DNA from 3 places in the Paenibacillus sp. UNC217MF genome. Region 3 is predicted to be linked to each of the others. Evidence: predicted binding sites of a transcription regulator. Region 3 holds the regulator's gene; each other region holds the start of a gene.

Region 1 (2,284 bases), on a different contig from region 3:
GAACTCCATCAGCCTCGTATTGAATGAGCATCGGAGTATCGGATGCTCTAAGGTGCGCGATTGCGAGATGAAGGAGCATGGCGTGATACTGCTATATGCTAGAGATAGGTTTATAGCGTAAATAAGGTAGGGGGGACGCTGTCTGGTGTCTCCTCTTGGTGCTGCTCGCTTATCTGCTCGATACAGGAGGGATCGTCCACTCGTGTATTCCCCACCTTAGCGCTGACAGGGTAGACCTCCATTAGCTTAGACGGATAGGGAAGGAGAACGGATTGAAGCTTCCCAGTGTCGGTCATTCGGCGATCAAGCCAGAATGACAGCTGATCCTCTGGTAAAATAACCGGCATTCGATCATGAATCGGCTCCATCAGCTCGTTCGGAGTCGTCGTGATGATCGTGCAGGTGCTGATTTTCTCCCCATTGGGATTGACCCATGTGTCATATAATCCTGCCATATTGAAAATACCGCCATCAGTGCGTCTAATACGCATAGGCTGCTTCGTTCCATCTGGACTGCGTTTCCATTCATAGAAGCTGTCTGCTGGTATAATGCATCGCTTCCGCTGGAATGGGAGGCGGAAGGCGGGCTTGTCCCCAACGGTTTCGGCGCGTGCATTAATTGTTCGTGCAGCGAACTTCTCGTCCTTCGCCCAAGCTGGAATGAGGCCCCACTTAAGCGGTCCAAGCCGCAGCTTCGTACCATCATGAATCAGGGCAGGTACTTGCTGGCTCGGCGCAATATTGTAGCGCGGCTCATGGAAGGGCACGAGGGCTCCTGAATCAAGCAGATAGTGCGCCATTAGCTGTTCAATGGTCACGGTTAATGTATATCGTCCACACACGTTACGTCTTCCTCTCTTGTCCGTTCTATCCTATGGTGATCTCATCATATCACATTCTCTTCCTTCCCGTGAGGTGATCCCTCAGTCACATGAAACGACTTAAACTTTACATACATTCAGCGTGAATTTGAAGTTATACGCCATCCGCAGTAGATCCTTGCCTGCTCGACACCATTCGATCCGAATTTTCAAAATATCCCTGTTGAAAAGAGAATGTATGTTCGGTATTCTGAGTGTATAAGAACAAACGTTCTCAGTGGGGTGAAGGGTGTATGGATGGCAAACCGAATAAATCATGAGAACGAGTTATTATGTTGGCAGATTGTCAATCGTTCTATGCGAGTGCGGGGAAGGTTTCACACCCTGAATACAAGGATCGTCTGCTAGTTGTAGTAGGCGATCCTGCTCGTCGTGCTGGTATCGCACTTGCAGCTTGCCCTACAACTAAGAAGCATGGTGTCATACAGTGGGGCGGCTCGACTTGGCGAAGCCATTAGTAAATGTGCAGACCTTATTGTTGTTTAGCCCCGTATGGATGAACAGCATTTGGATGTGCCGGGCAGCCTATTACTTGCATAACGAATGTACGTTCGTCATACAATAGGAATATACGTTCTTATTTTGTGATTGTGTATGTAATATGATTTATAACTATTGGAGGGCTTTAATGTGAGTCAGAAAAGGGAAAGGGTAATATTTTTGGCCGATTGCGAAAGCTTCTACGCAAGTGTAGAAAAAGCAGATCATCCAGAATATCAAAATAAAGCAGTAGCAGTAGCTGGTGACCCTACACGTCGTTCAGGGATTATTCTGGCCGCGTGCCCGATCGCTAAAAGTTTTGGTGTGACATCAGCCGAACGGTTGGGTGAAGCACTCAAGAAATGCCCCGATCTCATCATTATGCGTCCTCGTATGCAGCATTATATCGATGTTTCATTGATGATTACTCAGATTTATGAAGAGTTTACGGATTTGGTTGAAGTGTTTAGTATTGACGAACAATTTTTGGATGTGACAGCCAGTCAATCCATTTTTGGTGATCCAATCACCATTGCGAAGGAAATCCAGAAACGGGTAATGCTCCAGACAGGGGTGCGGATTCGAATCGGGATCGGTACCAATAAAATATTGGCTAAGACGGCAACGGATATTTGGGCCAAAAAAAATAAAAGCGGTATTTTTACTTTGCATCCATCCGACGTTCCCACCATGCTGTGGAAAGAGCCCGTTCATAAAATGTTCGGTGTTGGATCTCGAATGTGCAAGCATTTTGCGAAACTAGGGATAGTTACGATTGGGGATATTGCGAGAACTCCATTGCCCCAGCTCAAAAATAAATTTCGAGCTCGATTCGGCAAACAGTCGGATATTCATGCCGAGGTGATGTGGCGAACTGCGAACGGCTTGGATGATAGTCCGGTAACACCGGGTACATTTCAAAC
Region 2 (2,284 bases), on a different contig from region 3:
TGATGAGCCCGCAATGGTCAAAATGACAGAGATGTTTGCGGGGCGCGGCATACATATGGTCGAAAGCAATAAGCGTCAGGCGAATGTGATAGACGGTGCTGATGTACTGAAGAACTCGACTGGGCTTGCTGTAGGAAATGCCCTGCGGCATGATGGTACTACATATGTACTGCTTCCTGGACCACCTCGTGAAATGAAGCCGATGCTCGATAATGAGGCGATTCCTTGGTTGAAGAGCCAGCAACTCATTGATCAGTCTTCCTTATATACACGGATGTTGAAGTTCGCAGGCATAGGTGAATCTGGATTGGAAAATACTCTTCTTGATCTCATTGAACAGCAGACGGACACAACGATTGCCACCTATGCTAAGGAAGGCGAGGTTCTCGTTCGCTTAGCCGTTAAAGGAACAGATCAGCACGAGGCAGATGTGAAGCTTGATCAGGTTGAACAGGAAATTCACAACCGACTGGGGATGCATTTGTATGCTGCCAAGGATGTATCTTTACCAGAGGTGTTGGTGGAGCAGTTATCGCTGCTTGGCATGACCTTGTCCGCAGCTGAGAGCTGCACGGGCGGGATGTTTGCAGACATGATCACAGCTGTTCCGGGAAGCTCTCAAGTGTTTGCCGGCGGGGCGGTAACCTATTCGAATGAGATGAAAGAGCGCATTCTAGGCGTGCCTCATGAACTGCTCGAGGGTGAAAATGCGCCTGGTGCGGTCAGCGAGCCAACAGCCAAGGCAATGGCTGAAGGGATGCGTGATATTGCAGATACAGACTTCACTGTTGCCATAACAGGCGTAGCAGGACCAGCTCACTCCGAGCGGAAGCCTGTAGGACTCGTTTATATTGCAATTGCGGAGAAGGGCAAGGAAATCGTAGTGGAAGAGCTTCGCTTGAACGGAGATCGAGAAGGAATCCGCCGCCGTACTGTATATGCTATTATGTATCGATTGTGGAGAAGGCTGCAGGATCGAACTGTACATATCCATTAACAAATGTTGACAAATGTAGTGGTGGAGGATACAATCGAATCATAAGATACGGAAGAACCGTAACGAAGTGTATATACACGCTTTGTTGCGGTTTTTTTTGTTGGTGCACCAGATGTTGGTATGTGGATAATATGTAAATAAAAGTAATAAACGTTCGTGAAAAACGAATGTATGTTCGAAAAAATGCTTGGCAAACTGAATAAAACACGTTATGATGTATATATCAAACGAATCAGTGAAGGAAGTGAGTTTGTGTCAGATCGTCGCGCTGCGTTAGAAATGGCTTTGCGTCAAATTGAGAAACAATTCGGTAAAGGTTCGATCATGAAACTTGGCGAATCCAATCACATGCAAGTGGAGATTGTGCCAAGTGGATCGCTTGCATTAGATATAGCTCTAGGAATCGGTGGTTTGCCGAGAGGTCGTATTATTGAAGTATATGGACCGGAATCTTCCGGTAAGACAACGGTTGCACTTCATGCGATCGCAGAAGTACAGAAGACAGGTGGACAAGCTGCATTTATTGATGCGGAGCACGCATTGGATCCAGCATATGCGAACAAGCTTGGCGTTAATATCGATGAGCTCCTGTTATCCCAACCGGACACAGGGGAGCAGGCGCTTGAAATCGCGGAAGCATTGGTACGAAGTGGTGCAGTAGACATTATCGTTATTGACTCTGTTGCTGCACTTGTGCCGAAAGCAGAGATTGAAGGCGAGATGGGTGATTCCCATGTCGGCCTGCAAGCACGTCTAATGTCGCAGGCTTTGCGTAAATTGTCTGGTGCAATCAGCAAGTCGAAGACGATTGCGATCTTCATTAACCAGCTTCGCGAGAAGGTTGGCGTTATGTTCGGTAACCCTGAGACGACTCCTGGTGGCCGTGCCTTGAAGTTCTATTCCAGCGTTCGTCTTGATGTGCGTCGTGTTGAGACCATTAAGCAAGGTACGGACATGATTGGTAACCGCACTCGGATTAAGGTCGTTAAGAATAAGGTTGCGCCTCCATTCAAACAGGCGGACATCGATATTATGTATGGTGAAGGTATTTCTCGTGAGGGAAGCATCGTCGATATTGGTACAGAGATGGATATCGTGCAGAAGAGCGGTGCATGGTACTCCTTCGAAGGAGAGCGTCTGGGTCAAGGCCGCGAGAATGCCAAGCAATTCTTGAAGGAACATTCGGAGATTGCCCTTACAATCGAAAATCAAATTCGTGCAGCAAGCAATCTGACTACAACAATCCCTGATAAGGGTGTCAGTGAAGATGACGATGATGCACTTGAA
Region 3 (2,284 bases):
ACGCGTATCCGTATGTTCTGGCTTATAAGAGGATGCAATCCCCCAGAGTGTATCTCCAGGCTGAACAAGTACGCGCTCCACAGCAGCTCCATTTACAATTTCCGTTTGGCTATCATCCATGCCAAGCGCTTGAACAATGCTTCCACAAGTAATGAACAACAATACAATCAGGCTCATGATGAATCGAACACGTAAAGGAAACAAACGCTTCTTCTGAATAGGTTGTGAAGCTGTTGTCGACACCTTATAGATTGAACGATATGTTGTATACATCATAAATGACTCATCTCCCAAACACTTGTTCTGTTATCTTGTATAATTTAATCTAACACGAACACACGTTTGAGTCAATGCCTTTTTAGAACGTTCGTTCCCCTTTTTATATTATCGAAAAATAAGCATTTAGCCTCATTTAACTTTCTCTTGTTTCTCTCTCGTAATTTACGAACTTCTCACAATCTTTTTCTTCAGAATCTTTAGAACTTATGTTTGTACGAACGGAGGTTCTGTGGTATAATTTTGTCAAAAGAGTATTCATTGGAGTTGATACCCTTGTCTAAAATATCAAGTCGTCAACAAGCTATCCTTGATTTTATACGTGATGAAGTTCGAGCTAAAGGTTATCCGCCTTCTGTTCGTGAAATAGGCGAAGCCGTTGGTCTAGCATCCAGTTCCACTGTTCACGGTCATCTTGATCGACTCGAGAAGAAGGGATTCATTCGACGTGACCCTACGAAGCCTCGTGCTATTGAACTGCTTAGCCATGATCAATCTGAACGTTCAACAGACTTCTCTCGCTCCTTCGCACGCGTGCCGGTCGTTGGGAAAGTAACTGCAGGCGAGCCAATTACCGCAACAGAGAATATTGAAGATTACTTCCCTCTTCCTATGCATATGGTGGGAGATGACGAGAATGTATTCATGTTGTCGGTCATGGGTAATAGTATGATTGAGGCTGGTATACATAATGGCGACTTTGTCATCGTGCGTCAGCAGCAGACAGCGAACAACGGTGATATCGTGGTAGCCATGACTGAAGAAGATGAAGCAACGGTTAAGACTTTCTATCGTGAGAAGGATCATATCCGCTTGCAGCCTGAGAATCCAACCTATGAACCGATTCGCTTACAGCATGTAACGATTCTGGGCAAAGTTATTGGTTTGTTCCGTGATTTTCATTAAGACATTACATTGATGCCTCGTTCTCTTCTTTTTAAGAAGGGAGCGAGGCATTTTTGCTTTCTTATTATTTCATATCATTTGCTGAACAGTACCTGAACAATCTCATCTAGAAAAGAAGCTTCATAAAATTCGACTTTCTCTCCTTATCTTCATCGAAACAACCTCACCACTGTTCACTCTTATAAACCCTAATCGTTCGAGAGATTTATACCACATCGAATATATACACACATCAACTTTAGCAATAAATATTTATTGTATAACAATAATTTTTTATTGACTAAAAGTATTTATTTGAATAGGATAATACCTAATGATACACCTCGTATAACTGTTCAAAATTCATTTTCACGAACACAAGGTAGGAGATAACTATGAATAACTTTTTCAAACTAAAATCATTCCTCAATTTTGGCTGGCACCAGGCAATGTCCTGCTTGTTCCCCGCTTATATTTTCGCGATGTTGGCACTCACGAAGATCATAGACATTCCATTTATGCATCGCTATGATTTCCTATTGCTTGTTTGTATCTTGGCGCAGGTTCTAATGATCCGGTTTGGGATAGAAACAATGGATGAATGTAAAGTAATCTGTATGTTCCATTTCATCGGTCTTGCACTTGAAATATTTAAAATCCACATGGGATCATGGGGCTATCCGGAAGACGGTTGGTCTAAAATACTGGGTGTTCCTCTATATAGCGGATTTATGTACGCAAGTGTGGCAAGTTACTTATGTCAAGCGTGGCGACGACTGCAGGTCAAGGTAAATCGATACCCTTCTGCTTGGTTAACGATTCCGCTAGGTGCGGCGATTTACTTCAACTTCATGACTCATCACTTCATTTACGATTTGCGTTGGGTTTTGATGATTTTGCTATTCGTCATCTTCTTTAGAACCTACGTGGAATATACCGTATTAGGCGTGACACGAAGAATGCCGATTGTTCTGTCGTTCGTCTTAATCGGATTTTTTATATGGGTGGCTGAAAACATCGGGACTTTCTTGGGCGCATGGTATTATCCACATCAGACGAACGGCTGGAATCTCGTAAAGTGGGGAAAATTCAGCTCATGGTTTTTGCTTGTCATCGTTTCCTT

The links. Region 3 encodes LexA, which represses DNA repair genes until DNA is damaged. Its sites were predicted from a motif close to CGAACATATGTTCG; they were not measured.
Region 1: BP95_RS0101230 (DNA polymerase IV) is a predicted target of LexA. The motif match lies at 1,422-1,435, and genes of this name have one in related genera.
Region 2: recA (recombinase RecA) is a predicted target of LexA. The motif match lies at 1,162-1,175, and genes of this name have one in related genera.

What each region holds. Positions count from the first base shown of each region.
Region 1 covers NZ_JMLT01000003.1:240,166-242,449, reverse strand. The annotation lists gene BP95_RS0101240 (DinB family protein) at 1-23, shown strand, start outside; gene BP95_RS0101235 (SOS response-associated peptidase) at 111-842, opposite strand; partial or broken gene BP95_RS32850 (Y-family DNA polymerase) at 1,154-1,364, shown strand; gene BP95_RS0101230 (DNA polymerase IV) at 1,512-2,284, shown strand, end outside.
Region 2 covers NZ_JMLT01000003.1:79,976-82,259, reverse strand. The annotation lists gene BP95_RS0100420 (competence/damage-inducible protein A) at 1-997, shown strand, start outside; gene recA (recombinase RecA) at 1,250-2,284, shown strand, end outside.
Region 3 covers NZ_KK366027.1:784,600-786,883, forward strand. The annotation lists gene BP95_RS0119500 (LysM peptidoglycan-binding domain-containing protein) at 1-276, opposite strand, end outside; gene lexA (transcriptional repressor LexA) at 553-1,182, shown strand; gene BP95_RS0119510 (DUF817 domain-containing protein) at 1,557-2,284, shown strand, end outside.